Regions from separate parts of the Lysinibacillus sp. PWR01 genome, predicted to be linked through region 1. Evidence: riboswitches for the same ligand, from Rfam matches in the RefSeq annotation. Region 1 holds a riboswitch; each other region holds the start of a gene.
The links. Region 1 has a riboswitch for cobalamin ahead of ACEVFT_RS18570 (ABC transporter substrate-binding protein). Riboswitches for the same ligand answer to the same signal wherever they lie in the genome.
Positions count from the first base shown of each region.

Region 2: linked by a shared signal. The riboswitch ahead of mmgD (citrate synthase) and the one ahead of ACEVFT_RS18570 (ABC transporter substrate-binding protein) in region 1 are both predicted to bind cobalamin.
Region 3: linked by a shared signal. The riboswitch ahead of ACEVFT_RS06310 ((2Fe-2S) ferredoxin domain-containing protein) and the one ahead of ACEVFT_RS18570 (ABC transporter substrate-binding protein) in region 1 are both predicted to bind cobalamin.
Region 4: linked by a shared signal. The riboswitch ahead of ACEVFT_RS22235 (ABC transporter substrate-binding protein) and the one ahead of ACEVFT_RS18570 (ABC transporter substrate-binding protein) in region 1 are both predicted to bind cobalamin.

Region 1 covers NZ_JBHERJ010000083.1:15,474-23,139, reverse strand. Annotated here, with positions in the region: gene argS (arginine--tRNA ligase) at 1-405, shown strand, start outside; gene ACEVFT_RS18590 (hypothetical protein) at 451-693, shown strand; gene ACEVFT_RS18585 (MerR family transcriptional regulator) at 659-1,048, shown strand; gene ACEVFT_RS18580 (class I adenylate-forming enzyme family protein) at 1,041-2,543, shown strand; gene ACEVFT_RS18575 (acyl-CoA dehydrogenase family protein) at 2,545-4,212, shown strand; cobalamin riboswitch at 4,270-4,453, shown strand; gene ACEVFT_RS18570 (ABC transporter substrate-binding protein) at 4,590-5,549, shown strand; gene ACEVFT_RS18565 (FecCD family ABC transporter permease) at 5,546-6,547, shown strand; gene ACEVFT_RS18560 (adenosylcobinamide amidohydrolase) at 6,544-7,666, shown strand, end outside.
Region 2 covers NZ_JBHERJ010000073.1:181,555-189,220, forward strand. Annotated here, with positions in the region: gene prpD (2-methylcitrate dehydratase) at 1-333, opposite strand, end outside; gene mmgD (citrate synthase) at 432-1,553, opposite strand; cobalamin riboswitch at 1,745-1,940, opposite strand; gene ACEVFT_RS15635 (NUDIX hydrolase) at 2,188-2,673, shown strand; gene ACEVFT_RS15640 (hypothetical protein) at 2,729-3,010, opposite strand; gene ACEVFT_RS15645 (SHOCT-like domain-containing protein) at 3,020-3,406, opposite strand; gene ACEVFT_RS15650 (DUF2089 domain-containing protein) at 3,420-3,785, opposite strand; gene ACEVFT_RS15655 (ABC transporter ATP-binding protein) at 3,976-4,782, opposite strand; gene ACEVFT_RS15660 (ABC transporter ATP-binding protein) at 4,793-5,566, opposite strand; gene ACEVFT_RS15665 (ABC transporter permease subunit) at 5,580-6,389, opposite strand; gene nikB (nickel ABC transporter permease) at 6,392-7,345, opposite strand; gene nikA (nickel ABC transporter substrate-binding protein) at 7,417-7,666, opposite strand, start outside.
Region 3 covers NZ_JBHERJ010000041.1:14,304-21,969, forward strand. Annotated here, with positions in the region: gene ACEVFT_RS06290 (energy-coupling factor ABC transporter ATP-binding protein) at 1-213, opposite strand, end outside; gene cbiQ (cobalt ECF transporter T component CbiQ) at 210-983, opposite strand; gene ACEVFT_RS06300 (energy-coupling factor ABC transporter substrate-binding protein) at 989-1,261, opposite strand; gene ACEVFT_RS06305 (energy-coupling factor ABC transporter permease) at 1,265-2,011, opposite strand; cobalamin riboswitch at 2,160-2,344, opposite strand; cobalamin riboswitch at 2,597-2,778, shown strand; gene ACEVFT_RS06310 ((2Fe-2S) ferredoxin domain-containing protein) at 2,924-3,295, shown strand; gene cobJ (precorrin-3B C(17)-methyltransferase) at 3,300-4,967, shown strand; gene ACEVFT_RS06320 (sirohydrochlorin chelatase) at 4,982-5,857, shown strand; gene cobK (precorrin-6A reductase) at 5,854-6,615, shown strand; gene ACEVFT_RS06330 (precorrin-8X methylmutase) at 6,628-7,287, shown strand; gene ACEVFT_RS06335 (cobalt-precorrin-5B (C(1))-methyltransferase) at 7,287-7,666, shown strand, end outside.
Region 4 covers NZ_JBHERJ010000096.1:25,683-33,348, reverse strand. Annotated here, with positions in the region: gene ACEVFT_RS22240 (GTP-binding protein) at 52-1,989, opposite strand; cobalamin riboswitch at 2,148-2,334, shown strand; gene ACEVFT_RS22235 (ABC transporter substrate-binding protein) at 2,498-3,490, shown strand; gene ACEVFT_RS22230 (precorrin-3B methylase) at 3,542-4,219, shown strand; gene ACEVFT_RS22225 (S9 family peptidase) at 4,291-6,279, shown strand; gene ACEVFT_RS22220 (amino acid oxidase) at 6,345-6,845, opposite strand; gene ACEVFT_RS22215 (class I SAM-dependent rRNA methyltransferase) at 6,927-7,666, opposite strand, start outside.

The DNA of each region.
Region 1 (7,666 bases):
CTTGACCTTGCTGTCTCACAATCGAATGAAAACCCTGTGTACTATGCACAATATGCGCATGCACGTATTTCGTCTATTTTACGTTCAGCAAATGAACAAGGCTTTGCTGCTACAACAGAACATCTCAATCTGTTAACAGCAGAAAAAGAAATTGATTTATTGAAAAAGATTGGCGATTTCCCGAGAGTGGTAGCGGAAGCAGCGAAACACCGTACACCACACCGTATCGCAAACTATATTCAAGAAACAGCAGCTGCATTCCATAGTTTCTATAATGCAGAAAAAGTTTTAGATGCTTCAAACAAAGAGTTAACAGAGGCTCGTTTAGCGTTAATTACGGCTGTCCGCACAACAATTGCGAATGCACTACGTTTAATTGGTGTATCTGCACCGGAAAAAATGTAATACCTTTTTAAGCGCCTAACATGAAATGTGTTAGGGGCTTTTTTAATGGATAGAAGGCTGAAAGTGAACGATAAAGTTCTACAAGTGGCGGATATAACCGTAAAAGTGACGGATAGAAAGACTCGAGAAACGGATAGACCGTGGAATATTAGCTGTTTCAAACTTTATTTTTCTGTTAATTTCGAAAATTTTGTTGAAGTTTACGTTAACGTCAATGGTATACTGTTGCCAATTAGGAAAGGGGGAGATGGCTTTGAAGACGATTCAGGAGGTAGCAAAGGAGTTTAATGTATCTACACGGACAATTCGTTATTATGAGGAACTTGGGCTTCTTTGTCCTCATCGCTCATCTACCAATCAACGAACCTTTTCCAAAAAAGAATTGGCGAAGCTCAAGCTTATTTTCAGAGGCAAGCGTTATGGATTTTCTCTGGAGGAAATCAAAGAGATGGTTTTACTATTTGATTTTGATCGCTCGGGAATTCAGCAATTAGAACGAACGGTTGAATACGGAGAACAAAAAATTCAAGAGATTGAGAGTAAAATAGCTGAGCTGACGCAGATGAAACATGAATTACAACAAATGCATGGCATGTTTAGTGAAAAATTAGCGACTTTAAAGGGAGAGATGCACGATGAATAGTTCCAATTTATTAGCACGTAATGCCCGTAAGTATCCGAAAAATGAAGCCGTTATTTGTCATGGCAGAAGCGTTACCTATCAAGATTTAGATGAGCAGGTGACACGTTTCAGTCATGCTTTGCTAGAGCAGGGAGTAAGGCAGGGTGATAAGGTAATCATCTTCATGCCAAACGTTTTAGAGTTTGTTGTCAGTTACTTTGCTATTCAGCGTATCGGAGCGATTGTTGTGCCAGTCAATGCGAAATTTACATTGCAGGAAGTAGAATATGTGGCGCAGCATGCAGAAGCGAAGGCAATTGTTGTTCATGAGGCTATTTTTGCCGCAGTTGAACAGCTAGCTGTGATCCCGGTAAAAATTAAAACAGGTCAAGAAAAAGTGGGTTGGCTTCAATATGAAACAATGCTTCAAAATGCTAGTACACAACTGATTGATTGCCAGCTGCATGAAGATGACCCTTCCACGATTTTGTATACATCTGGTACAACAGGCAAACCAAAGGGTGTGTTATTTAGCTATCGTAATATTTTAACAGTGGCACAAATGATTGCTGTTGAAATGGAGGTAAAGCCTGAGAGCCGTATTTTGCTCATGATGCCATTAACACACTCGGCGCCATTGCATTTATTTTTAATGGCAGGCGTATTGGTAGGCTCAACAAATGTGTTAATACCAACTTTTACACCTGATTTATTCATTGATGCCATTGAACAGGAGAAAACCACGCATTTCTTTGGTGCACCTGTTGCTTATTTATTAACGGCACAGATGCCAAGATTACAATCGGCTGATTTGTCTTCAATGAAATGGTGGGTGTATGGTGGGGCGCCATTATCCCAAAATGAAGTTCATTTCATTCAGCAGGCATTCCGAACAAATAATTTAACTTGTGTATATGGATTAACAGAGGCGGGACCAAGTGGTTCATTATTATTTGGCAAGGAGCATGAAACAAAGGCTGGAAGTATAGGGCAGCGGGCGCCGCTTGGTACAGAGTTGCGTATTGTGAATGACAACGGAGAAGATGTAAATGTTGGCGAAGTAGGAGAAATTGTTTTGTTAGGTGAGGGCAATATGCTTGGCTACTATAAGGATGAAGTGGCAACGAATGCGGCCTTCATTGACGGTTGGTTAAAAACAGGAGATTTAGCTCGTAAGGATGAAGATGGTTTTATTTGGATTGTTGATCGTAAAAAGGATGTCATTATTTCGGGTGGTGTCAACATTTATCCGAAAGAAATTGAAGATTGCTTATTAGGCTTTGAAGGGATATTCGAGGTTGCTGTGATTGGTGTACCCCATCCACAATGGGGGGAAACTGTAAAGGCAGTATATTCCGCTAAACAAGACATTGATGAGGAAGCGCTGAAAGCTTATTTAGAGGAACATCTGGCAAAGTTTAAAATACCACGTATTTTCGAAAAAGTGGAAGCGCTACCACGCAATGCATCAGGTAAAATATTAAAACAATCTTTGAAGGGGCAAGAGGTGAGATAGCATGAAAGTATTACAACAAGAAGAAATGCGTACTACGAACTTTTATACAGAGGATGAAACGCTTCAAAAAATATTAGAAATGATGTTAGATAAAGAGTTTTTGTCCTATGCCCATCGAGAGTTAACAGATTTTGGAGAGCTATGTGCAGGTGACATTGATGTGAGGGCAAAGTATACAGATCGGCAGGGGGAGCCTCGCCTTCAAAGGTATGATGCCTATGGTGAAGAGATATCAGAGGTTTGGGTCAATGATGGCTATAAGAAAACGATTGAAGAGACATATAATACGGGTATTGTCGGCTATGTGCACAAGGATATTCCACAGCTAGGTCACAAGGGGAATTATGTTTATAGCTTTGCGCAAGGTTACTTATTGTCTCATGCAGAGCCTGGTTTTTATTGTCCCGTGACATTGACGATGGCTACTGCCTACCTATTAGATCATTATGCGGATGAAGAGGTGAAGCAGCGTTTCTTACCTCATGTTTGTGCAACAGGTGACACAGAGTTATATGAAGGTGCGACATTTTTAACAGAACGTCAAGGAGGCTCAGACGTTGGCGCGAATGTTGTGGAGGCGAGAAAGGATGGCGCTGCGTATCGCCTATATGGTGAAAAATACTTCGCATCTAATGCGGGCATGTGTGGAGTAGCGATGGTGTTGGCACGACTAGAAGATGCGCCAGCAGGTTCCAAAGGCTTAACGTTGTTTGCAGTTCCTTGGCACAAAGAAGATGGAACAGCCAATCATCTTCGTATTCGCCGACTGAAAGATAAGTTAGGCGTTCGAGCAGTTCCTTCAGGTGAGGTAGAATTTGATGGTGCACTTGCCTATGTTGTAGGGGAGCAAAATAAAGGGATTTATTACATGCTAGAAGCACTAAATCTCTCAAGAATTTGTAATGCAGTAGCTTCAATTGGCATTATGCGTCGTGGCTTTTTAGAGGCAAAACATTACGTAACCAATCGTTATGCATTTGGCAAGCCTTTAACACAATACCCTATGGTTCAGGATACTTTAGGTAAATTTGCGGCTAAGTTGCATGTGGAAGTAGCGACAGTTTTTGATCTTATTCAATTATACGATAAAGTGACGAGTGGACAGGGAACACAGCAAGACCTTATTATGAATCGTTTATATATTGCCATTATGAAAAAGGAAACAGCAGAGCAAGCCGTTCATTATGCTAGTGAGGCAATTGAATTACACGGAGGTAATGGCTATATCGAAGACTTTGTAACGCCCCGCTTATTAAGAGACGCACAAGTGTTGACGGTGTGGGAGGGGACGGCTAATATTTTGGCCTTAGAACTCATTCGGTTAGTAGATAAGTTTCATGCACATGAACTGTTTGTACAGGAGATGGAGGAACGCTTAGAAAAATTAGCTAACAGCTCGTTAGTACAAATCGTTAAAGAACAATTGGCGAATATGGCTGTGAAACTACAAATTTTTAGCGCTTTAGACGCGGCAACGAAAACATTTGAAGCAAAAGATATGGCGAAAAAAATGGCTCATCTTTATGAAAGTGTCGTAGCAGTTGAATGGGCACATAAATTTGGTGGGAAATATGAAAAACTAGCGGACGTTTATTTAGAGCAGACGTGGTCATTAAGAGAAATGGGTGCTCGAATGAAGACAGTTCAATATTTTTCTGAAATTGTATAATAGCTTGGGAGTCGTCTTGAATGGAGGCGACTTCTTTCATTTTCATGTATAATGAAATCAACTGAATATTGTAAAGGTTCTTTACTTAAGTAAAGTGAAAAGGGAAATCGGTGTAATTCCGATGCGGTCCCGCCACTGTAAGTGTGAGTTTTTTTCAAATGATGCCACTGAAGATTTCGGGAAGGCTTGAAAAATCGCAAGGAGCACAAGCCAGGAGACCTGCCTTTATAACAGACATGACAACCTACGAGGATAGGGTGGTGGATTTTGTATCAGTTTTTTTGGTGCGATTTTGCCCCCTCATCATTCAGATGAGGGGTTTTATTTTGATGCAGAATAAAGTGAAATGTCGCACGGATCAACGAAGGAGGATTCACATGAAGAAATTTTGGAAAATAGGATTATCAGCATTTTTAGCAGTAGGCTTGCTAGCTGCTTGTGGACAAGAAGCTAGCAAGCCAGCTACTGAGCAGCAAACACAGCAAGAAACAGCACAGGATGAAGCAACATTCCCAATGACTATAACAGATGCCCTTGGCAAGGACATTACTCTTGAAGCACCTCCTGAGAAAATTGTTTCACTTATTCCAAGTAACACTGAAATCCTTTTTGGACTTGGTTTAAATGATGAAATAGTTGGTGTTACTGACAACGACGATTATCCACCAGAGGCAACTGAGAAAGATAAGGTTGGCGGAATGGAATACGATATTGAAAAAATTATTGCCTTAAAACCAGATATCGTTTTTTCACACGAATCTAGCATGTCTCTATCAGAAGAGGCTATTGCACAGCTTGAATCAGCAGGTTTGAAAGTGTTTGTAGTAAGAAATGCACAAGACTTTAATGAAACATATACGACAATTGAGCAACTTGGTCGTGCTACAGGGAAATTACCAGAGGCTGAAAAAATTGTTGCTAATATGAAGGCCAAAGTAGAAGAAGTTTTGACTAAAGTCAAGGATGTTGAACCAAAAAAAGTGTTAGTCGAAGCATCGGATGAGCCAGATATTTATACAGCTGGCAATGGCACATTTATGAACGCAATGCTTGAAATGATCAATGCAGAGAATGTAGCTGTAGATGGTGATAATTGGTATAAAATTGATGCAGAACAAATTATCGCAAAAAATCCAGATGTCATTGTGGTGACATATCATTATGTACCAGATATTTTAACGAAAATACCAAAACGTGCGGGCTTTGATACTATTAATGCCGTAAAAAATAATGCGATTGTACAGGTAGATGAAAGTACAACGAGTCGTCAAGGACCACGTTTAGCAGAAGGTCTAGAAGAATTAGCAAAAGCGATCTATCCTGAGGTATTTAAGTGAAAAAAATAGCACTAGCCTATGCACTAACATGTACGCTTCTTCTTATTAGCATCTGGTGTGGCGTAGCGATAGGCTCAGTTCATATTCCATTAGAAGTATTGTGGAATAAGGCGGCTGATGAAACAGCCGCCAATATCCTTTGGAAAATTCGCTTGCCTCGCGTGTTGTTAGCAGGACTAGTGGGGGCATCTCTAGCTATTGCTGGAGCCGCATTCCAAGGTTTATTAAAAAACCCATTAGCAGATCCATACACACTAGGGGTTTCATCAGGGGCTTCTGTTGGTGCTGTTATAACAATCTTTTTCAGTATTTCTATCCCTGTCGTCGGTTTGTATGCTCTACCAACCTTCAGTATGATCGGTGCTATCATCACGATGGTAGTTGTCATGAGCTTTGCTAGACTCGTAGACCGTTCATTGAAAATGGAAACATTGATATTAACAGGTGTTATTTTTAGTTCATTTTTAGGTTCCCTTATTTCATTAATGATTGCTTTATCTGGTGAAGAATTACGTCAGGTAATAGGGTGGTTACTTGGTTCTGTATCGATGCGTGGTTGGCCATATGTCCAAATGATCATTCCATTTGTTATTGTAGGTTCAATTATGCTATGGACGCAAAGACGAGAGCTAAATGTTTTGTTGTATGGTGAAGAGCGAGCAAAACATTTAGGTGTTAATGTGAAGCGTAGTAAATATTTGATATTAGCAGGTGGCTCCATGCTAACCGGAGCAGCTGTAGCGGTTTCTGGCACAATTGGCTTTGTAGGATTAGTGGTGCCGCATATGACAAGGATGATTTGGGGTTCTGATCATCGCCACTTATTACCATTATCTTTTTTCAATGGTGCAACATTACTCATTATTTGCGACTTAGTAGCACGGACAATCATTGTGCCAAGAGAGCTACCAATTGGTGTTATTACGGCTTTTATTGGAGCACCAGTTTTCTCCTTTATTTTTTATAAGCAGCGAAGAAGCAAGGGGGTACGGGCATGATTGTTGTTGAATATCTATCAGGTGGCTATGAAGATGTACCAATCGTCAAGGACATTAGTTTTACTGTTGAAAAAGGGAAAATTCTTGGTATTCTAGGGCCGAATGGTAGCGGGAAATCCACATTATTAAAAGTAATGAGTGGTATTTTACCAGCTACTGCTGGAACTATTTCGATTGATGGACAAAATATTCTTTCTTATAATGCTCGTGCTTTGGCGAAAAAGATGGCTGTATTACCACAGCTTCATGCAAATGCTTTCTCGAATAGTGTGAGAGAGGCAGTTTCACTAGGGCGCTACCCGCATCAAACAGGCTTTTTCTCAAGTTGGTCTGCACAAGATGAGCAGGCTGTTCAACATGCCATGCTTCAAACAGGTGTAAAGCGATATGAGCATACGCCTATGGAATTTTTATCTGGCGGTGAACAACAAAGAGTGTTTGTAGCACAGGCCTTAGCTCAAACAGCAGAAATTCTATTACTGGATGAGCCAACTAATCATTTAGACATTGCACACCAACGTCAAATTTTAGACATGGTTCGGAAGGAAGCGATGGAATGTGGTTTAACGGTTGTTATGGTACTACACGATATGAATCTAGCCTCGCTTTATTGCGATGAATTGTTACTCATGGAGAGTGGGCAAGTGAGAGCACTTGGGGCACCACATGAAGTATTAATTGCCTCCCAAATTGAAGAAGTTTATCAAGCACGGGTGACTACATATGCACACCCTGAAATACCAAAACCGCAAATTACAATGATGCCTGCAGCAACTGACTACCAACAGCGAGCTGTCATTAAAAAAGAGCATTTTATGATAACGGAACACTATATTCAACTTACATCAGAGCTTCCTTTGAAGACCGTATCCTCTGCCGTTCATAACCCGGGTATTGGTTGGCATAATTGCTTATTAAATCGTTCAGTTCCTGGTGATTATGTCATCAGTGATGTAAAAAGAGAAGTTAGTGAATTTTTGCAAAGGGAGAATTTTTCTCCTACAAATACTGTTGTGATGTTAACAGCAGTGCCAACAGCTCTAGTGGCAATTAATGAATTTTCAGCACCTTTTGGCAGTATAATCGTAGCTGTAACAGCTGGCGTAGGCAATGCAGTTG
Region 2 (7,666 bases), on a different contig from region 1:
TGGATGCCCCCATTCAGCCGCAAGCCAAGTATCGTTGTAATCTAACCAACGAATCATACACCCGATATTAAAAGCGCCTTTTACTGGATCAAGAACATAAGAAGTTCCAGGAACACGTGTACCATTAGGAACGACTGTGCCTGGTACTACTGGACCAAGAAGCTTCGTGCATTCAGGATATTGTAAGGCCAAAATGCCACAGCCTAAAGTATCCAATAGAACATAGCGTGCCGTTTCGTATGCCTCTTCACTTGTAATCTTTGTATTTAGTACATAATCCGCAATATCTGTAAGTAATTGATCTGTCTTCGTTATGTCATTTGTTTTAATCATCTATATCTTCCTTTCAAGGCTTAAGTTTGATATACTAGTATGCTGATGGGCATTGGTCAGAATGCCCATTAGCTTTATGGCGAGTTGTTAAAACTTGATTATACCGACAATTTTTCAAGGTTATGACGCTCGCCAATATAATTGACACGAGGTCTAAATAATCGATTATTGTCATGCTGCTCAATCACATGGGCACATAAGCCAATTGTTCGTGAGCCAAAGAAGATTGGCGTATAGATTTCAATCGGCAAACCAAGCATGTAGTACACGGGTGCTGCATAATAATCTAAATTTGGATACAACCCTTTCTCCTGTACCATCACTTTTTCACCAGCTTCACACATGTGATATAAGCGATCATCCCCTTGCTCCAAACATAATTTGTGCAAGGCTTCTTTCATAATTTGCGCTCTTGGGTCCATCTTTTTCATATAGACACGGTGGCCAAAGCCCATAATCTTTTCTTTACTTTGTAGCTTGTTTTTCAACAATGCTTCAAAGCCTTCTACTGTTTTGGCTTCAAGAAGCATGTACATGACTGCCTCGTTAGCCCCTCCATGTAAATTCCCTTTCAACGATGCGACAGCTCCCGTTAAAGCGCCATACAAATCAGATTGTGTAGAAGCAATGACACGAGCTGCAAATGTCGAATTTGGCATCTCATGCTCACTATATAAAACGAGTGACTGATCAAAAATTTCTTCTTCTAACGCAGTTGGCTTTCTGCCCGTAATCATGTAATAAAAATTGGCACTATAGGAAAGTTGACTATCCGGCTCGACAGCTTCTTGTCCATTTAATACACGATAGCTATTTGCTACGATGTTGGGCATACCACCTAAAAGTCTATATGCTCGCGATAAATTCATTTCAGTCGAACGATCATTGATGTGCTGATCAAAGCCTGCTAAAACGGAAATTCCTGTTCTAAGCCCATCCATCGCATGTGTTTCATTGGGCAATAGCTTAAAAATTTGAAATAGTTCTTGTGGAACCTGATAATGAGCTTTCAATTTGTCCTGTAGATCAGCCTGTTGCTCGGTAGTTGGTATTTCTCCATGCAGCAATAAGTAAACAATATCTAAATACGAATATCGCTGAGATAATTCAATCAAGTCATAACCTCGAATAACTATTTGACTTCCTACAGTGTCTAAAAAAGATAGCTTTGTTTCAGCGGCAATGATTCCATCAAGACCTGGTGAATAATTTAACTCCATTTAATGACAGCCCCTTTGTTTAATTATTCTTGTAAGCGTTACCATTCAAACACGACAGAACAACAAAAAAACAACTCCTATCCCTTTCTAGAAGTTGTTAATCTACAAAAGCATGACAGACCAAAAAAACAGTGAATTTACATGAATTCACAATCATGCAGTAGCTAACACCTCCCTATCCTCGTAGGTCAATTGATGCTTTTTTCGTGGCAGGTCTCCTGACTTATGATCAACGCTCCCATAACACCTTCCCATTTTGACAAACAAAACAGTGGCTTTGTTTTCGAGCTCCTAAATACAGTTGCGGGACAGTGTTGGACTCTCACCAACTTCCCTTTTAATCAAATAGAATCAACTCCCATTTGAACCACCAAAATTTAGCATATTCAATTTGTCTTTTTACCTTAACATAGAGTTTTCAAAACAATCAATATAGGTAAAATTCAGAAAAGACTGATTATAAAAAGCTATTTTTCATCTTTGATGAACTATTCTGCGTTTTTTAGCAATATTTTGTACAAAAAAAGATTGTGCATCTATCCCAATACATCCAATTTTAAGCATCACAAGGAAAATAGAGGTTTTTAAAGGAAGAAAGGCGAATCGTTATTTATGATCTATAGGAGGAGCTAATATGGGGTATATTACAGAATTAAGGAAACACATCGGTAGTAGACCAATTATCAGTATTGGGGCGACCATTCTTGTGGTTAACGATGACAAGCAAATTCTCTTTCAACATCGATCAGATACGTTGGATTGGGGATTACCTGGCGGTGCATTGGAACTAGGCGAAACGTTAGAAGAAGCTGCTGCTCGTGAGCTTCATGAAGAAACAGGACTTGTAGCGAATGAATTTGACTTGGTGGGTGTTTTTTCAGGGCCAGATTATTATTTCCGATATCCAAATGGGGATGAAGTCTATACAGTTATTCATCTTTATATTGCGAAAAATGTAAGGGGTATATTGGAGATAAAGGATGATGAGAGCTTGAAACTTACCTATTTCAGTAAAAATGAGCTACCAGATCAACTTGAGAAAAGAACGAAACTGCTATTAAACAATCTGGAAGATACATTGTGGGATTTCGATAGTTCTTTTGCAAAGGATATTCTTTAAATAACAAAGAGCATGCTTTTTATTCAAACATGCTCTAATCATTCTTTGTTGGGTATTATAGTCTAACCTTAACCTCAGTCCCGTCCTGAGCTTTGACATCGACTAGCACGAGCCCTTTATAATTTTGTAGTTCCTTGATAATCGGCTTGAGCATTTCTTTGTCGATGAGCGGAAAGGTAAAGTCTATTTTCTTTTGATCGAAGTATGCCTTTGTCCACTTATTGACTTGTTGCTGAATCCATTTGGAAGTTACAATGGAGAGGACAATGGTTAGCACAGCATAGGGAACAGGGACGGTAAAGCGAACGTCTTTTGCTTTCACTTTTACATGCATCATTCGTCGCCTCTATTCAATGAAGACTGCAACGGTATCTCCGTTTGCCGATTTTATATCTACAATTTGTCCATCTAGTTCATTTTCGATCGCTTCAAGAAGAAGATTGATGTCGATATCTTTCACGTATTTTTCCGATTGTGGAATACTCGCTGCGATGCTGTGTCCAGCCATGAGTACGGCTTTGACAAGTTTAATCGGCAAATTCACCGTGACATTATCATTTTCGGTGGATACAACACGGACCTTTAATGTTTTATCTAAATACTTTGTTTTTTCCACAAACTTGTTTCCTGATTCCTCTTTCTGTTGTAACACTTGAATCAGCTCTGAACCTTTATCCGCATCAATTTTCCCCTCTTGAATCATGGTTAACACTTTTGTAATTTCCTCTTTCATGGTCCATTCCTCCCTATTCGTCTTTTAAAAGCTTTATGGCTTCATCCGTTGTGATTTCGCCATTTTCCAACATGCTTACAATTTTTTTCTCGTCTATTTCATTTTTCTTCTTTTGAGCATAGCCAAGGGATGAAATAATGTCGTTTAGCTTGCCTCGAACTGTTGGATACGAAACCCCCAGTTCCTTTTCAACCTCTTTAATGTTTCCTCGACAGGTTAAAAATACTTCCACAAAATGAAGCTGATCGTTTGATAAAGATGCGAGCTTAGATAATTCAAATTCATTTTCAATCGTCGTGTGACAATGAGAACACTGTAACTTGGTAATTTTCAAAGTTTTACTGCAGACAGGGCAATTTGTGATTACTTGATAAGCCATAGTGAACTCCTTCCTTTAAGTTAAGTTGATTATATAACAAAGAATTTAAAGAAGTAAATAATAAAAATTAATTATTTGAATCAAAATATAAATAAAGTTAATTTTATAATTGATATTATTAATTTTATTTCTGTATTGCTTTAATAATTAAGAAAACCCCATTTTGAATTTTTCAAAATGGAGTTTCTGTTTAATTTGGTCTATCCTTCTTTTTTCTTTCTCGCGGGTGTGATGGCAAAATAGCATTGTATAATTCTTGTGAAGCGGGATGCTGATATACTCCATCCTTCCCAATCTCCTCCACGAGCTGGCCATGCTGCATCACTAGGATGCGATCTGACATAAAACGTGTGGCTTGTAAATCATGTGAAATGAATATATAAGCAAGCTGTAGCTCTTTTTGCAGTGATTGTAATAGTTCTATAATCGTCTTTTGCAAAATCATATCAAGACTACTAATGGCTTCATCTAAAACAATCAGTTTCGGCTTTAATGCAAGAGCTCTAGCGATGTTGACTCGTTGCTGCTGTCCCCCACTTAGCTGTGAGGGATAGTTTTGAGCCATTGCCCACTCTAACTCTACACAGTCTAGTAATTCCCTTACTTTCTGTTGTCGCTCTGCTTTGCTAAAATGCTCGAAATTCAAAAACGGTTCTTCGAGTATTTCGAAAATCGTCTGTTTTGGATTAAATGAATGATAGCTATTTTGAAAAACAGCCTGTAAATTTCTTCGTATCATTTTTTTCTCTTTGCTGGGTGCTTCGTATAAATTGACACCTTGAAAGAGCAGCTCTCCGTTTGTTGGTCGTTCAATCCCTAAAATAATGCGTCCTAATGTGCTTTTTCCAGAACCACTTTGACCGACGATTCCCAGACATTCGCCCTTCTGAAGTGAGAATGACACCTTTTGTAATACAGGAATTTTTTGTCCTCGTTGAAATAGGGCTGGTCTTTGAGCATAATGCATGTCTATATTTTTCACGTCTAGCAGCGTCATTTTTTCACCTCTAAAATAGCATTCTTGCTTGTAAAAGCTTCTTTGTATAGGGATGCTGAGGCGCATCAAAAAAACCAAAAACATTCGTTTGCTCAATGATTTCTCCTTGATACATCACAGCCACATCGTCAGCAAGTTCAGCAATGACACCTAAATCATGCGTGACAAGGAGTATGGCTGCATCTGTTTCTGAGCGAATACAATCAAAAAGTGTTAATACTTGTTTTTGATTGATAGTATCAAGAGCAGTCGTAGGTTCATCTGCAATGTAGAGAGAGGCTTGTATCGCCAATGACAGGGCAATCATCACGCGCTGTAGCATGCCTCCACTTAACTGAAAAGGATAGTAGGACAAAAGCTGCTCTGGATGAGGTAAATGGACTTTATTCAGAGCATCAAGGGCAATCTGTCTCATTTCCTTTTTGGTCAGCTTAAAGTGTGCTTTTAATGTTTCTCGAAAATGACTTTCAATCGTTTGAATACGATCGAATGCAGTAGATGGGTTTTGCAAAATCATCGAAAGATGCCGGCCACGATAAGTTCTCAATTTAGCAGCTGAAACGTTCAATAAATTTTCTTGCTGATAGAGTACTTCACCTTGGGTGACTTGTGCTAAGGACGGTAATGTTTGCATGATGGCATGGCAAAGCATGGTCTTTCCACTGCCACTTTCCCCTATAATTCCTAAGACTCTCCCTTTATAAGCTGTCAGATTGATAGAGGTTAATATATTTTTCTCCCCCATTTTGACTGTGAGGTCTTTCACTTCTAAAACTTTCTCCATAACTTCCCCTTTACTAGTCAAGCTTTTTTAAACGATTTGCTAACTGATTAAACAATAAAACAACAAGGATGATGGCAAGTCCAGGATAAAGCATTAATTCAGGATGCTGCCGCATGTAGTGCTTCCCTTCATTGATCATCATGCCCCATTCTGGAATCGGTGCCTGCACGCCAAGTCCGATAAAGGAAAAGCCCGCAATTTCTAAAATCACCTTCCCGATATCTAATGCAACAATCGTGACAATAGATGGCAATATATTGGGTATATAATGGCGTCTAATTAATTGGATACCTGTAGTGCCTGAAATCCTTGCAGCTTGAACAAAGTCTTTCTCATTCATACCGATACACAAACTTCGGACCATTCTTGCATAATAAATAAGCTGTGTAAAAATGAGTGCTATTATAACATTTTTTAAGCTAGGGCCTAATATACCTAACAGTCCAAATGCAAGTACCAGTGTTGGAAAGGCTAATAAAATATCACATAGTCGAATAAAAAGAAAATCGATTAAGCCCCTTTTTAACGCTACAAAAGCACCTAGTAGGATAGCTAAAACAATGGCAACTAGCTGAATGACGAGCGCTGATCCTAATGAATAACGAATACCTAAAAGGAGGCGTGACAAGATACACCTTCCTAAATGATCTGTACCTAATGGATAGTCCCAAGACGGAACCGAAAATTTCTTAGCTATATCGACAGCTAAAGGGTCATGTGGCATTAAAATTGGCGCAAATAGCCCCGACAAGCCAATGATAACAAGGAGCGATAGACTAATGAATCCTATCAAATTGCCACTTTTTGTTCGTACGAAGTTCATTTTTAATCTCTCCTGCCCTTCATCATTAGATGAGGGTCCAATAAACGATGCAATATATCTGTGCATAAATTGGCAAGCACATAGATAACAGCGATAATTAATACATAGCATTGTACAACTGGGTAATCCCTGTTCATAATGGATTCGATTAAGTACCTGCCGAGTCCTGGCCAGCTAAAAACCTGCTCCACAATGACGGCTCCACCTAGTAGATTCCCAAGGGTCATGCCTAACAGGGATGTCAATGGAATAGCAGCATTTCGCAACACATGACGGATAAGAATCACAGAGCTTTTTAATCCTCTTAACTGTGCATATTGAACATATTGCTGCTGTAATTCTTCTAGGATGGTTGAACGGATAAATTGAACGAACAAGCCAATTGTTGGTAAAGCCAGTGTGAATGCGGGTAAAACCAAATGAGATAGTGTGCCCTTCCCATTTGTCGGAAAGAATCCTAATTTCAAGCTAAATAAATAGAGTAGTAGGAAACCTAGCCAAAAGGTTGGAATCGACACACTCAGGATGGTAAAGAATCGAATGATTTTATCGATGATGGTGTGCTTATACAATGCGCTTATCACCCCGAATGGGATACTTAGCCCTAAAATAAGGACAAACGCAGCAATCGCTAATTCAATGGTTGCGGGTAATTTCGCAAATAGCTCATGTGCCACGGGTAATTTACTAACAAAAGATGTGCCGAAATCTAGCTGTAATACGCCTTTTCCCCATAGTAAATATTGAAGAAGAAACGACTTGTCCGTCCCTAGTTCTTCACGTAATGCCTGAATGGCTTCCTCTGTTGGCGCAACTCTTGCCAAACGTAGTATGACTTCAGCAGGCTCTACTGGAACGAAACGAATAAATACAAAGGTTAGGATGGAAACGCCTAATAAGACAAAGGGCAAAGTCAAAATTCTTTTTAAACAAAACATCCATGTCGACTCATACATGCTGTCACTTCCTACTCAATCCTATGATAAAGAGAGAGCTGTCTTTGCTAGACATACTCTCTCTTCCACTTTTATTTTTCTGTAGCCATTTGTGCATAAGGTATATCGTATTCAGATGCACGTGGGGCAAAATCCTTTAGATATGGTTGATAAATCACATTATTTGTTTCGTAAGATATTGGATAGAATAGTGCTTGGTCATGGAACATCGTTAAAATATCCGTATAAAGCTGCACGCGTTCCTCTTCATCTGTCCCTACTAATAATTGGTGAATTTTCGTATCAATTTCTTTGGCATTTGGTAAGCCTAATTTCGCCTCA
Region 3 (7,666 bases), on a different contig from region 1:
TTCTAGTCCGTTGCCTTCGAATAAAATCGTCCCAGCTGTAGGTTTCAAAATACCATTAAGATGCTGAAACAAAGTCGATTTTCCTGCGCCATTATGCCCGAGTATGGCGATTTTTTTCCCTTTTGGAATGTCTAATGTAATATCTGACAACGCTTTCGTACCATCTGCATAGGCATATGATAATTGGTTGAGTTCAAAATAAAATGCTGTCATGTGAAATACCCTCCATATACGATGAGGACTAGTAATATTGCTGCCATACCTAGCCAATTTTTCTTGCTATAGGAGCCCACCTCTTGCCAGTAGACGGCCTCGCCACCACGTGATTGCATGGCATTGTTGAGCTCCCGACTACGTTGAAACATTTCCACAAATAATGCCACAATGAGCATGGAGACAGAGCGTAGCCATTGCAACGGTGAATGGTAGCCGAGACGCGCTTGCTGGGCTAGATGGATATTTTGCATACTTTCTAAAAACATAAAAATAAAACGATAGGTTAGTTCAACGAGTTCAACCAATAAAGAGGGGAGTCGCCATTGTCGTAGCACATAACATATTCCTTGTACAGAAGTGGTTAGAATTAAAAAGTATAAACAACTAATACTGCCCAGAACGACAAAGAACAGCTGCTGCGCTAATAGCACACTTGCGTTCCCAATGAAAACAGTCCAATTCGTCCATGTATAAGACCAAATATGGGCAGGTAGTGCATTGGTTGACGGTGTAATGGAAAGTAAAATAGATACGAGACTTGTGAATAAGAAAAATCCAGGTAGCAATAATAACTTGGCATAGTATGTAAGCGGAATTTTTGCACCTAAAATGATAAAAGCACTCATTACAAAAAATGTAATGAGTGAAAGTCGTTCATCTCTCATGATGAGCGTTATGAGAAGTATTCCAAGTGAAAATATCATTTTTTCTAGCGGATGAACAGACGCTAGCTTATTAAGATAGGCATACTTATCAATGAGTAACATAATGGTTAACCTTCTTTATGTTTGCCACGCATATAGCCGATGAAGTAGCCAATAAAGCCAGCTCCAATAGCTGCCTGTAGCACGAATAATAAGCTTTCGATTTCACCGCTTGGTGGCTCCCATAGGCTTTCGAACCATGGTTCATATTCCGCATTGATTTCACCAATGGCTGCTTCTGCCTCTCCATCAGCACCACCAAATTCAGCACCTTTTTGTATGAACAATGGAATGATGGCTAACAACACAACAATTGCTAATAGCAATAAAATTTTTTTCATCTGTTAATGTGCCTCCTTTGTTGAGAAAACACGTAAAGTTTTTAATTCGCTAATATTGTATTTTTTCAAGAAATTCATCACAATGACCGTTAAAATCCCTTCACTCACCGCTAAAGGAATTTGAGTTAAGGCAAAAATACCTGCAAACTTTGTAAAGGATGCCATAAAGCCTCCAACTTCTGAAGGGAAGGCTAGTGCTAGTTGTACAGAAGTCACAACATATGTACCTAAATCACCAAGCATAGCTGCGAAAAATACGGCTAGTGAAAATGACAAACCTACTTTTTGTGCTCCTTTAAAGACAAAGTAAGCAATAAAAGGACCTACAATAGCCATCGAAAAGGCGTTCGCCCCTAAAGTCGTGATTCCTCCATGTGCTAATAATAAAGATTGGAATAATAAAACGATTGTTCCAATTACACTCATGGCTAGAGGGCCAAAGAGAACTGTCCCAAGTCCAACACCAGTTGGGTGAGAGCAGCTACCTGTAACAGAAGGGATTTTTAAGGCAGATAGCACAAAAGCAAAGGCTCCTGAAAGCCCTAAAAGCATCTTTGTTTCAGGATTTTCATCAATTGTTTTGCGAATAGAGCGCAATCCTAGAACTATAAAAGGAATAGAGATGACCCACCAAAAAATCGCCCATTCGATTGGCAAAAAACCTTCCATGATATGCATCGCAAAGGCACGTTTTGGCACAATTAAAAAGGCCAATAAAAAATAACTAAGTTTCCACCATGAAAATTTCAAAAAGCTTTCCTCCTAACTAATTAATAGATTTTTAGAATGTAGCGTGCGTAAATAAAAAAGCACTTCTCCGTTGGTGGAAAAGTGCATAGCTAAAAAAGCAAATAACATTCTCATCTGCTAAGCCGCACACCTATCCTCGTAGGCTGAAACGATCACCTATTTTTCGGCAGGTCTCCTGGCTCTAGTTCAATACTTTATAGGTCTTCCCATCCGTTGGACAGTGACATATTCTATAAAGCTCCCTATTACAGTGGCGGGACCGCGCCGGACTCAAACCGGCTTCCCTTTTAAGCAAAATGCCAAGCATTTTACACCGAAAAACATTCAATTGTGAGATTTCACGACAAAGTGTAACATGATTTTCCATAAATATGCTATACCTTTTTATAAAATTTTTTTAATTAAAGGTCAACAGCGAATATTCTGATAATATTCATTGTGCTAATGATGGATATTGTATAAATTTTATACCCCAGTTCACTTCAAAATTGATAAATTTGTCATAAATTTTTAAAGAAATATTGAAATTTTAAAATAATAAGATATGATTAAGACAGTTTTCTATTTAAAATACTAATAAAAATTTCATATAAAACGTCAATAAGTGCTCGAATAGCTCGAGATAATAGGGAAATTGGTGAAAATCCAATACAGCCCCCGCTACTGTAATAGCTGATGAAATCGCAAAGCCACTGGTGCAAGCTTGGGAAGGTGCGACTGTAAAATGAAGCTTAAGTCAGGAAACCTGCTTATTTGATTGTGCATGCAAACTTTTCGGAGGGAGAAGTTGAAGCGGAAGCGAGTACCTTTATTTCATGCTATTCGTTTTTATTTGGCTTCTACAAAACCTTTACTCTTCGTTTAGAGTAAAGGTTTTTCTTTTTCCAGAAAGCAAATGAGGGGAGACAGAAGATGACAACATGGAATTTAGAGGGGATGAAAACACATCTCTTTATTTGCAATGGCAGTAGTTGCATGAATAAGGATGGTGAGGAAATTACTTTAGCCATTCGAGATGAAATACAGCGACAAGCACTCGATCAAGAAATACATACGACAAGAACGCGCTGTAATGGACGATGCAAGGATGCCTGTGTGGTAATCGCCTACCCTCAAGGGAATTGGTATCGTGTGCCATCAACAGAGCATGCTAGGACACTAGTACAAGATTTACATCATGAATCCTTATACAACGAACATGTCTTTACACTTCGTGAAGGTACATTACAGCGTACTGCTCAAACAACAGCCATTAAAGGGATTGAAAAGGTGAAAGAGGGGTAACAACATGGCGCAAAAAGGAAAAATTTTCGTAGTAGGCTTTGGACCTGGAGATTTTAAGCATATTACGACACGTGCAGTAGAAGCTTTACAACAAAGTGATATGATTATAGGCTACAAAACCTATGTAGAGCTGATTCAAGATTTAGTTAGTGCGAAATCGATTGTTAGCACAGGCATGACAGAAGAGGTGTCCCGTGCGCAGGAAGCCGTTCGTCAAGCAGAGGCAGGGAGCATTGTCTCGGTGATTTCGAGTGGTGATGCAGGCGTTTATGGCATGGCGGGATTAGTGTATGAGGTGTTAATCGAGCTAGGCTGGACAGAAGCAACAGGAATTGAAGTAGAAATTGTTCCTGGTATTTCTGCGATTAATTCATGTGCGAGCATACTTGGTGCACCCATTATGCATGATGCTTGTACAATCAGTTTAAGTGACCATCTAACACCTTGGAATTTGATTGCAAAGCGTGTCGAGGCAGCTGCGATGGCAGATTTTGTCATCGCATTATACAATCCTAAAAGTGGTCGCCGTACAAGACAAATTGTCGAAGCTCAGCGAATTCTCTTAGAATATCGTTCGCCAGACACACCAGTAGGGCTTGTGAAAAGTGCGTATCGAGAACGTCAAGAAGTGACCATGACAACGCTAGCAGAAATGCTAGAACATGATATTGGTATGCTGACAACTGTCATTATCGGGAATTCATCAACATTTTTCTATGACAATAAGATGATTACGCCACGCGGTTACCAACGTAAATATACCCTGGGGGAAGAAAAACAACCATTACGTCCACATCAACGTTTGCGTGAAGAAAATGAACCTTGGGCAATGAATCAAGAGACAGGAACAGCAAGAAATGACTTTACAGCTGATCCTAATGCAGGGCGCTTTAATAAACCCAGTATAGCCGCTACGCCAAAGCCGAAAAAAACAGCACTTGAAATGGCTACAGCGGCACTCGCAATGGTGAAAGGGACAAACGCAGTCAACGTAACACCGAAGCTTGTACAGCAAAAAATAGAATCTATTTTTGAATTAGCAGTGAGCCCAGGTGTGGCCAATAAGTTTTTTACTCCTCAGCAAATGCTGACGTTAGCAGAGGTCGTTGGGGAAGAGGGGACGATGGAATATACACCAGATCATCAAATTCATTTAAAAATACCAACGACTGCCCCTGAACAGATCACAGAGAAATTGCAGGAAGTAGGCTTTTTATTAGCACCGATTGGTGATGTGCTATCTCTAAAAGCTTGTGATTTTTGCTATGGTGAAAAGGCTGATTCGATACCATACGCCGAAGAAATACAAGAAAAACTTGGTGGCATGTCTTTACCGAAAACATTAAATATTGGCTTTAATGGCTGTGGTATGGCCTGTTATCGAGCTGTATTTGATGATATTGGCATCGTCTACCGTAAAAGTAAATTTGATGTCTTTATTGGAGCGAAGCCAGTTGGTCGTACGGCTCACGCAGCACAGCCTGTTGTAGAAGGGTTGGAGCCTGATCAGCTGATTCCACTCATTACAGATATTATTGAAGAATACCAAGCAAATGCTCATCCAAATGAACGCTTGTTTAAATATTTTAAACGTGTGAAAAAGATACTGCATTTTACGTATCAAGATATGTCTTCCAAAATAAAAGTAGAGCCAGCTCCGTGCGGCGACTAGTAAGGGGTAAAGAGATGAAAGCTATTTTATTTGTCGGCCATGGGAGCCGTTTAGCAGCAGGAAATGATGAGGTTCGTACTTTTATCGAACAAATGACACCGCGTATTGACGAACAATTTTTAGTGGAAACTTGTTTCCTTGAATTTGCTTCACCTAACATTGAAGAAGGTATTACAAACTGTGTGAAAAAGGGAGCTACAGAGGTTCATGTGATTCCAATCATTTTACTTCATGCAGGCCATTCAAAACTGCATATTCCAGCAGAAATCGAGCATGCGCGTGAGCATTATCCAACGATTACATTCACATATGGTCAAACAATTGGCATCCATGATGAAATCTTTGCTATTTTACAAGATCGCTTAGCTGAAATTGGCTTTAATTCAGAACAAGAGCAGCAAGACACAGCTATTTTATTGATTGCACGAGGTGGCAGTGATCCATCTGCTAATGGCGATTTTTATAAAATCACACGACTTTTATGGGAAAAACTACCTGTGAAATACGTGGAAAGTGCTTTTATGGGTGTCACAGATCCACGAGTTGAAGAAGGAATTGAACGTTGTGTCAAACTAGGTGCAAAAAAAATCATCATGTTACCTTACTTTTTATTCACAGGCATTTTGATGGAACGTATGAATGGCATGTGTGAGAAGTTTAATGAACTTTATCCAGACTGTGATATTCAAATTGCTAACTATTTTGGCTACCATGAACGTTTACAAAATGTTCTATTAGAGCGTATTGAACAGGCGGTCAACGGTACATCAACAGGTATGCAAGATCTAGAAGACTATCGTGCCTATGCGGCAGTACATGGACATGCACATCATCATCACCATCATGATCATGACCATCACCACCATCATGAAGAGGAGCCGGTAAAATGATTTTCATGTTAGCGGGGACGAGTGATGCAAGAGATTTAGCCCTTGCATTACAAAGCGCAGGTCATGCGGTGACAGCTACGGTCGTCACCGAATCGGCAGCCTCAAGTCTTGCTGACGTTGGCCTGCCACATTTAATTGGTCGACTGACGGCTGAGGAAATGGCGACCATTATGACAGAGCAAGGCTATCAATTGGTGGTAGATGCCTCTCACCCATTTGCGGAGGAGGCATCTAAAAATGCAATGGCAGCGGCGAAACAGGCACAAATTCCTTATATTCGCTATGAGCGAGCTCATGAACACTATGCCCATCCTTTAATTACTGTTGTAAAGGATTATGAGGAGGCAGCTCAGTTAGCTGCAGAAAAACGCGGTGTCATTATGCTAACGACGGGAAGTAAAACACTCGCTACATTTACAAAGGTGTTACAGGGCTTAGAAAACACAAGAGTAATCGCTCGTATGCTTCCACGACTGGACAATATGGAAAAATGTGAGGCACTAGGAGTGGCACAGCGAGATATTGTGGCGATTCAAGGTCCGTTTTCAAAGGAATTAAATGAAGCTCTCTTTCGTCAATACGGAGTGACGCTGATGATTACCAAAGAAAGCGGTAAAGTTGGCTCAGTGGATGAGAAGCTAGAGGCAGCTCTTGCATGTCAGATTGAAACAATTCTTATTGCTAGACCAAATATTCAATACGGCCAACAATATTCAACATTTGAAGAAGTATTAAAGGCTGTTGAACATACAATTTAGGAGGCATTTTCCATGGATTTTAAAACAGATTTCAAACCATTAACGGTAGACCCAGATAAAATTTACGATTACAGTTTCGCCATTATTGCAGAGGAAATGGGCGAGCATGACTTCTCAGAAGATGAATGGAAAGTTGTACGTCGTATTATCCATGCATCGGCTGATTTCGAGCTAGGACGTAGTGTCATCATTACACCAGGGGCAATTGAAGCGGGTATCAAGTCTATTCTTGCAGGACGACATGTGATTGCAGATGTGCAAATGATTGAAAGTGGTTCTGGTAAAAAGCGTTTCCAAAAACATGGTGGCGATTTGCATTGCTATATTGCGGATGAAGATGTATCAATCGAAGCGAAAAAACAAAATACAACTCGTGCCATCATTTCGATGCAAAAGGCTTCAACATTACATGAAGGTGGTATTTATGCCATTGGTAATGCACCAACCGCATTGCTGGAATTGATTCGTTTAATTAAAGAAGGACTAGCAAAACCAGATTTAATTATCGGTATGCCTGTTGGTTTCGTGTCAGCAGCCGAGTCAAAAGAAGAGCTGCTTAAACTAGAAGGGATTCCGTACATTACTAATGTTGGTCGTAAAGGCGGTAGTACAGTGACGGTTGCCGCATTAAATGCCATCTCACTTTTAGCGGACGAACAGGCGAAAAAATAATGGAGCGGAAGCCAAAAAAGGATCCCAAGGACATGCGTCACGGTTATACGACGGGAGCCTGTGCAACTGCGGTATCAAAGGCTGCATTGCTTGCCCTTATTACCAAGGAGGAGCAAGAAACAAGTACAATCCATTTACCTATTGGTCGAGATGCAACCTTTACAATTGAAAAATGCATATTTGAAGAAAATGCTGTCAGCTGTGAAACGATTAAAGATGCTGGTGATGATCCTGATGCGACCCATCAGGCACTCATCGTTGGCACAGTGAGTTGGGCAGATACACCTGGTATTCATTTAGATGGAGGAATTGGCGTCGGGCGTGTCACAAAGCCTGGCTTGCCAGTGCCTGTCGGAGAGGCGGCCATTAATCCTGTACC
Region 4 (7,666 bases), on a different contig from region 1:
TGAGCGACGAATACCCGCGAAAGCAGGCAAAACGCCTCCGAGCGAGCAGCCCTACAAACAATGCATGGCTGCCTGTGCTTCATGCCACGGAACCGTATATCCTTTGCCTTTTGCACAAAAAATACTGGAGGAACTATATTCAGGGTCGGCATTTTTATCGTAGCCAATCTGTGCAATTACTTCCTCTGTATTATGACACATATCATAGCCATCGAATTGGAGTGTGAGTGCACCTTTCCCATTTGTATAGGCAGCAAAGGTTGTGCTGTAGCTCATTAAAGTGGCAACGGGCGCGCGACCTGTTAGCACCACATCTGTTTCGGATAATATCGGGTCATCGAATGTGCCTGCTGCTTGCTGAATGTCAGTCATCATGCGGCCGATAAAGTCGTTTGAAGCCTTCATTTTAAAACGATAATAGGGTTCAAGTAGAACATTTTGGGCTTGCTCTAGTCCCTGGCGCAGCGCACGGAAACTAGCTTCTCGGAAATCGCCGCCCGATGTATGTTCATTATGCCCGCGACCTGTTAGCAGTGTAAAATGAACATTTGTTACAGGGAAGCCTGTAAGTAAGCCATGATGATCACGCTCAAACAGGTGTTTTTCAACAAGGCGCTGATTGCCTACGGATAAATGATCTGCATGACAGGCATTGCTGAAGGTATTGCCGGTTCCACGTGGATTTGGCTCCATTAATAAATGAACTTCCGCATAATGCTTGAGTGGCTCGAAATGGCCATAGCCTGTCACCGTCGTCGCAATGGTCTCCATATATAAAATTTGCGGCTCGCCAAAGGAGACGGCTAATGAAAAACGTTTCATTAATACCTCTGTCAGGACCTCCAATTGAATGACGCCCATAATATGGACATGGATTTCCTGAAACTTTTCCTGCCAAACGACACGTAAAGAAGGCTCTTCTGCTTCAAGTAAACGGAAAATCTGTAGCACTTCCTTGATATGCTGATCGCCCGCATATTGAACCTTTGCCTGTAGCGTTGGGACAAGCTCATAGGGCTGTGTTAGCGTCGTTGTACCGATTCGATCTCCAATGTTTGCCTGACTCAGCCCTTTCACAGCGAAAATCTCTCCTGCTTCAACCTGTTGAACGGTCTCAAAGCGATTGCCATTATAAAGGCGAATTTCTGTCACTTTTTCCGTCACTTCACCAAATGAAAATTCATCCCGCACATGTAAGGAGCCCTTGACAGCCTTCATAAAGGTTAAACGCTGATGCCCATCATGACGAATTTTAAAAACCTCTCCCTCAAACGGGGCATTCTGGTCAAATTGGGTCACAGTTAACAGGGGAAGTTGGTCAAGAAATTCCTGAATGCCCTCATCCTTTAAGGCAGAGCCTGTAAAGCAGGGGAAAGCACACTCGTTTTTAATCATAGCCTGTAGCTGAGCAAGACATTGTCCGTGTTCCAATGACTCACTCAAAAAGGCATCAAGCATTTCTTCATCATGTTCAGCCAGCCATTCCATGATGCTATTTGACACATAATCTGCTCGCAGCGGTTCATCGACGAACAACACATGCTGAGAGCAATCTTTACGAAGCTGGCTCATGACAGCTCCTACATTTGCTCCTTCACGATCCGTTTTATTGATAAAGAAGAAGGTAGGGACATGGTATTTACGTAAAAGCTGCCACACCGTTTCAGTATGGCCTTGTATCCCTTCGACAGCGCTAATGATAATAATGGCATAATCCATCACACGAATGGCACGCTCCATCTCAGGGGAGAAATCGACATGCCCTGGTGTATCAATCAATGTGTATGTATCATCGCCAATGCTCATGCGACCTTGCTCGGCAAAGATCGTAATCCCACGCCTGCGCTCTAGCTCATGATTATCAAGAAAGGTATCCTGATGATCGACTCGACCACGGGCTTGAATACTATTTGTATGAAAAAGCACTTGCTCAGAGAAGGTCGTTTTCCCTGCATCCACATGCGCAAGTACACCGATTGTTTTGTACATAAGAAATCCTCGTTTCTATAGATTGCTATCTTTTCATTGTAACAGAATACTCGCATATATAATTCTTGTAAAATAGTTCGTATTTTTGTCGAAATAGTGCTAATATAGTGATGATTGCATAATTAGCGTCATACTACGCTAGTCTATCAATAGTATTGACCATAATAGAACGTATTGGTGCAAATGGCATTTGTCATTTGCTTAAAAGGGAAATCGGTGCAATTCCGATGCTGTCCCGCAACTGTAAATGGAGAGTCTATACAGCATGCCACTGTAGTAAAGCTATGGGAAGGCGTATAGATGATGAACCTAAGCCAGGATACCTGCCAGTATGTGTTTTTTGACTAAGAACCACGAGGATGGGGATAGTGATGAAGGTTATGATACCGTTTTTTCACTATGCTACTCTCTTGGCGACAAGAGGGTTTTTTTATGCCCTTCCAACCACCTTGGTAGCAAAGAAGTCTCTGATTTCTTTCTATATTTTAACAACAAAGGAGAAAAGGACATGAAGAAATGGAAAAGTATATGGCTGATGATGATCATTGCCTTAGTCGCTATTTTAGGGGCTTGTAATGCAAAGGACAAAACTGAATCAGCAGCACAAGGTGAAAAGGTTGAGCCATCTGAGGCAGCAACAGAAGTAACCATTGAAAATAATGACACAACCCAAACATATAAGGAAGCACCTACGAAAGCGATTAGCTTAAATCAGCATGTGACAGAAATCATGCTGGCGCTTGGCTTAGAGGATTCTATGGTTGGGACGGCTTACTTAGATGATAAAATCTATGAGCCACTACAAGAGGCATACGATAAAGTCCCTGTGCTTTCTGACCAATACCCAACGAAGGAGCAAGTGATTGATGCCGAGGCAGATTTCCTATATGCAGGCTGGAAAAGTGGTTTTGGTGAAAAGGGCGTTGGCACACCAGAGGAGCTTGAAGAATTAGGCATTCATACGTATTTACATACGGCTTCTAACATGACAAAACCAACATTAGAAGATATTTTCACTGATATTCGCAATATCGCGAAGATTTTCCGTATCGAGGATCGTGGCGAAGCTTTAATTGAGCAAATGACAAAAGATGTAGAGGCAGTACAAGCTAAATTACCAAAAGATAGCGAAAAATTACGTGTTCTTGTGTTTGATAGCGGTGAAAAGGATGTATTTACAGCTGGTCAAAACTTTATGAATGAGCTAGTGACAATCGCGGGCGGTCAAAATATCTTTGGTGATGTGGAATCAGGCTGGACAACTGTGTCGAAGGAAGATGCAGTAGACCGCAATCCAGAGGTTGTTGTCGTGATTGATTATGGTGAAACAACGGCCGAACAAAAGATCCAATTCTTAAAAAATGATCCAGCATTAAAGGAGATGGAAGCTGTCAAGAATGATCACTTTGTCATCCTGCCACTTTCAGCAGCGTCTGAAGGGGTTCGTGCTGCAGAGGCCATTGAAATTTTAGCGAAGGGCTTCTATCCTGAAAACTTTTAAACCATTCGAGCTAGCGCTTTGCTAGCTCCTTTTTCATAAGGAGCGATATCAATGAACGCATTTCAAAAAAACGTACCAGATCAAACATTTGAAACACTAAACCGTGAGGGTGAATTTACCCGTCTAGCAGTTAGCCCTGGCATTATCAATAAGCATTATACGCCAGCGCAATTTCAAAAAATAGCCGAAATTGCTGGCGAAAAGGGTGCGATTAAGTATTCCGCCTCCTATAGTATTCTCGTATCCATTCCAACGAGCGATGCGACAGAAGCTGTGCAAGCCTTACAGGAAGCGGGTCTTTATGTTGCGCCCTCTGGTTCCATTATTGCCATGAAGGCTTGCGATTTTTGTGATGGTGAGAAAATGGAGGCTGCTCCGATAACTGAACATCTTTATCATGCTTTAGAGGGGATCAAGGTACCTGCAAGAGTACGTGTCAATATCAATGGCTGTGCATCTGCCTGCTACAATGCAGTCTATGATGATATTGGGCTCGTGTATCAGCAGGAAAGCTTTGATGTCTATTTAGGTGCTGTGCCGATGGGGGCAAAGGCACAGGCTGGCACATTGTTCGCTAAAAGGGTAGGTGTCGAGCACATTGAAGATTTTTTATTGCACATGATAGGCCTTTATAAAGAGCATGCTCGCCCGAATGAACCCTTTTATAAATTTTATCGCAGAACAAAGTCCGCAGAATATTGGGAACTAGTAAAAAATTCTATTAAATAGCAGGAATATTACTTAGGGTGTCGAAGTATTGTAGTAAGGCACAGAAAATTACAATACAAAGGAGCAAGAACATGACATCGAAACAAGGGATTCAACCAGAAGATCTTTATCACTTAAAATCAGTAGCAGATCCACAGCTATCACCCGATGGAACTGAGGTAGTTTATGTAGAGACTCGTATGGACGAGAAGAAAAACGACTATATCTCGAATTTATTTTACATAAACTTGAAGGACAAAACGCCACAGCAATGGACATTTGGTGAGGATAGAACAAGTTCCCCTGTTTGGTCACCAGATGGCAGCCGAGTTGCGTTTTTGTCAACGAGAACAGGTAAATCGCAAATTTATGTGCTATCGAAAGCAGGTGGAGAGGCAAAACAGCTGACACATTGTAAAAATGGGGCAACATCCCCTGTCTGGTCCCCATGTGGCAAGAAAATTGCTTTTTCAGTCGTCCTAGGGAAAGATGAAACCATCCAAGATAAAGCGGAGGATGAGAAGAAAAAGGACAAAGAACTCAAGCCACTAGAAATCGAGAAAATGAAGCACAAATCGGATGCTAGTGGATTTATTGATATGGAGCAGTTTGTTCATATTGCCCTTGTCAATGTGGAATCAGGAGAGCTAGAGCAAGTGACGGAGGGAAAAGAGTACTTCCATCTCGGTACATGGTCGCCAGATGGCAAATACCTTACGTACTTAGCCGATAAAGCGGAGGATTTGGATTTCTCATTTAATGTGGATATCTATTTATTGGATTTAGAAACTAAACAGAGCCGCAAGCTAACAGAAGGATCTGGTGCATATTACCAAACGGCTTGGTCTCCGAATAGCCGATTCCTTTCTTTTGTAGGCGGAGAGCGTGAATTTGAAAATGCCACACAAGCGAAGCTATGGATATATGACATGGAGCAAAAACTGCTAAACTGTGTAACAAGTGAATTCGATGCGCCTGTCGGTGATTTTGTCATCGGTGATTTCCTACAAGGGGTAGCGTCACCACGCGTGCAATGGATGAATGATAATCATAGCTTCTACTTCCAAGTCACAGATCATGGCAATGCGGCGATTTATTTCGGAAATATAGATGGCGAAATTTACCCAGCGATTCATGATGATCAATATGTCTATGGCTTTTCACTTGATCCGCAAAACGATCAGGCTATTGTAGCGATTAGCACAACGACAAACCCAGGCGATTTGTTTTATGTAAACCTAAAAACAGGTGACAAAGAACAGTTGACGTCAATTAATGAAGAATTTTTAAAGACCAAAACATTAGCTGTTCCCGAAAGTATTGAATTGGAAGGCGCTGAAGGCTGGAAGGTCAATGGCTGGATCATGAAGCCAGTTGGCTATGAAGCAGGGAAGAAGTATCCTCTTATTCTTGAAATCCATGGTGGTCCACATGCGATGTATGGCAACACCTACTTTAATGAATTTCAAATTCTTGCTGCACAAGGCTTTGCAGTGCTTTATACTAATCCGCGTGGTAGTCATGGCTATGGCCAAAAATTTGTGGATGCAGTACGTGGCGATTACGGTGGCAATGATTATGCAGACTTAATGGCAGCGGTAGACTACGCTTTGGAGCACTATGATTTTATTGACCAAGACCGTCTTGGTGTAACAGGTGGAAGCTATGGTGGTTTTATGACCAACTGGATTGTGGGCCATACAAATCGCTTTAAAGCGGCTGTGACGCAGCGCTCCATTTCAAACTGGATTAGCTTTGCGGGTGTCAGTGATATCGGCTATTACTTTACAGACTGGCAAATTCAAGCAGGACTCGATGATATAGAGAAGCTATGGCATCATTCACCGCTGAAGTATGTAGACAATGTGGAGACACCATTATTGATTTTACATGGTGAAAAAGACTATCGTTGTCCAATTGAGCAGGCAGAACAATTATTTATCGCCTTAAAGTATCGGAAAAAAGAAACAAAATTCGTTCGTTTCCCTGAGGCGAATCATGAACTATCAAGGAGCGGCAAGCCCACATTACGAATTAATCGACTTGAATATATTCGTGATTGGTTTGTGAAATATCTATAATAGGGTGGCCTAAGAAGAGCATATCTTCTTAGGCTATTTTTAATAGAAAAGCCCCGTATGATTGTTTATAACGTTTCAATCGTTTGAAAAATCTCTTTGTAAAGGATATCTAACCCTTTTTCATCTTTCGTATAGAAATACCAAACATCTTCTCGATTTGCATCATGATCATATAAATAAATGGTTGTATGAGAACCGTTATTTAATGATTCCCAATGAGCCGTTTCAAATGTAGTTCCTTCTCTTGTAAATGGAAAATGACGTTTTGGTGAATCAAAAAAAACAATAGGGATTTTAGCGTTTTCATAAGCTTTAACCAATTTATCAGCTGATGCTTCTTCAAACATCACGGGTGTTACCATAACAGCATCAAAATTTGTGGAAATATGTAATGTATCCTCGCTAAATTCATCTAATGAAATGGTTTCGAAATGAATTTTTTCGTTATTTAATTCAGGAATAGTACCAACTACAGCCATTTTTAAAGGCGCTCCATCATATTTAGCTTCATCATTTGAACATGCAACTAATACTAACAAACTTAATATGAATAAAAATTTTTTCACAATTATCCTCCTTTTTTCTCGCGATATCGTTGTGTTCATCACATAAAAAAAGAATCACAACAAGGTGTGATTCTCGATGGGTTAGTCGATTTTTTGAATGAACACGACCTTCAGATAATTAAACTCAGGGTATTCACGTTGTACTCGGAAATCCTTCGGCAAACCGTATTCCTCCACGATTTTATAGCGTGTACGAGTTTCTTTAAATGCTTGGTCAATAAAGCCTTTGAACTTTTTCATACCGAAGCTAGCATTATTTGTGGAAGCCACAATGATGCCGTTTTTAGCGGTAATGGCAATCGTGTCCTTCAGTAATTTAGGGTAGTCCTTTGCTGTTGAAAAGGTCATTTGCTTCGTACGTGCAAAGCTAGGTGGGTCTAAAATGACAAGGTCAAACTGTAAAGCATGACGCTGCGCATATTTAAAATAATGAAAGACATCCATGACTTTTATATCCTGTGCCTCATAATCAATATGATTGACACTAAATTGCTCAATTGTTTTGGCTAGACTGCGCTTGGCTACATCTACACTCGTTGTCTTGATGGCACCTCCTAGAGCAGCTGCCACAGAAAATGCTCCTGTATAGGAGAACGTATTCAGCATGTCAGTATTATTCGCATAACGCTCACGAATAGCCAATCGCACCTCACGTTGATCAAGGAAAATCCCTGTCATGGCACCATCGTTTAAATGCACTGCATAGGTCATACCATTTTCCTTTACCATGATGGGAAATTCGCCTGGCGTGCCCATCACAAAATCATCCTGCTCGATATACTGCCCTTTGCTATCAAAGCGTTTTTTCTCATAAATCGCTT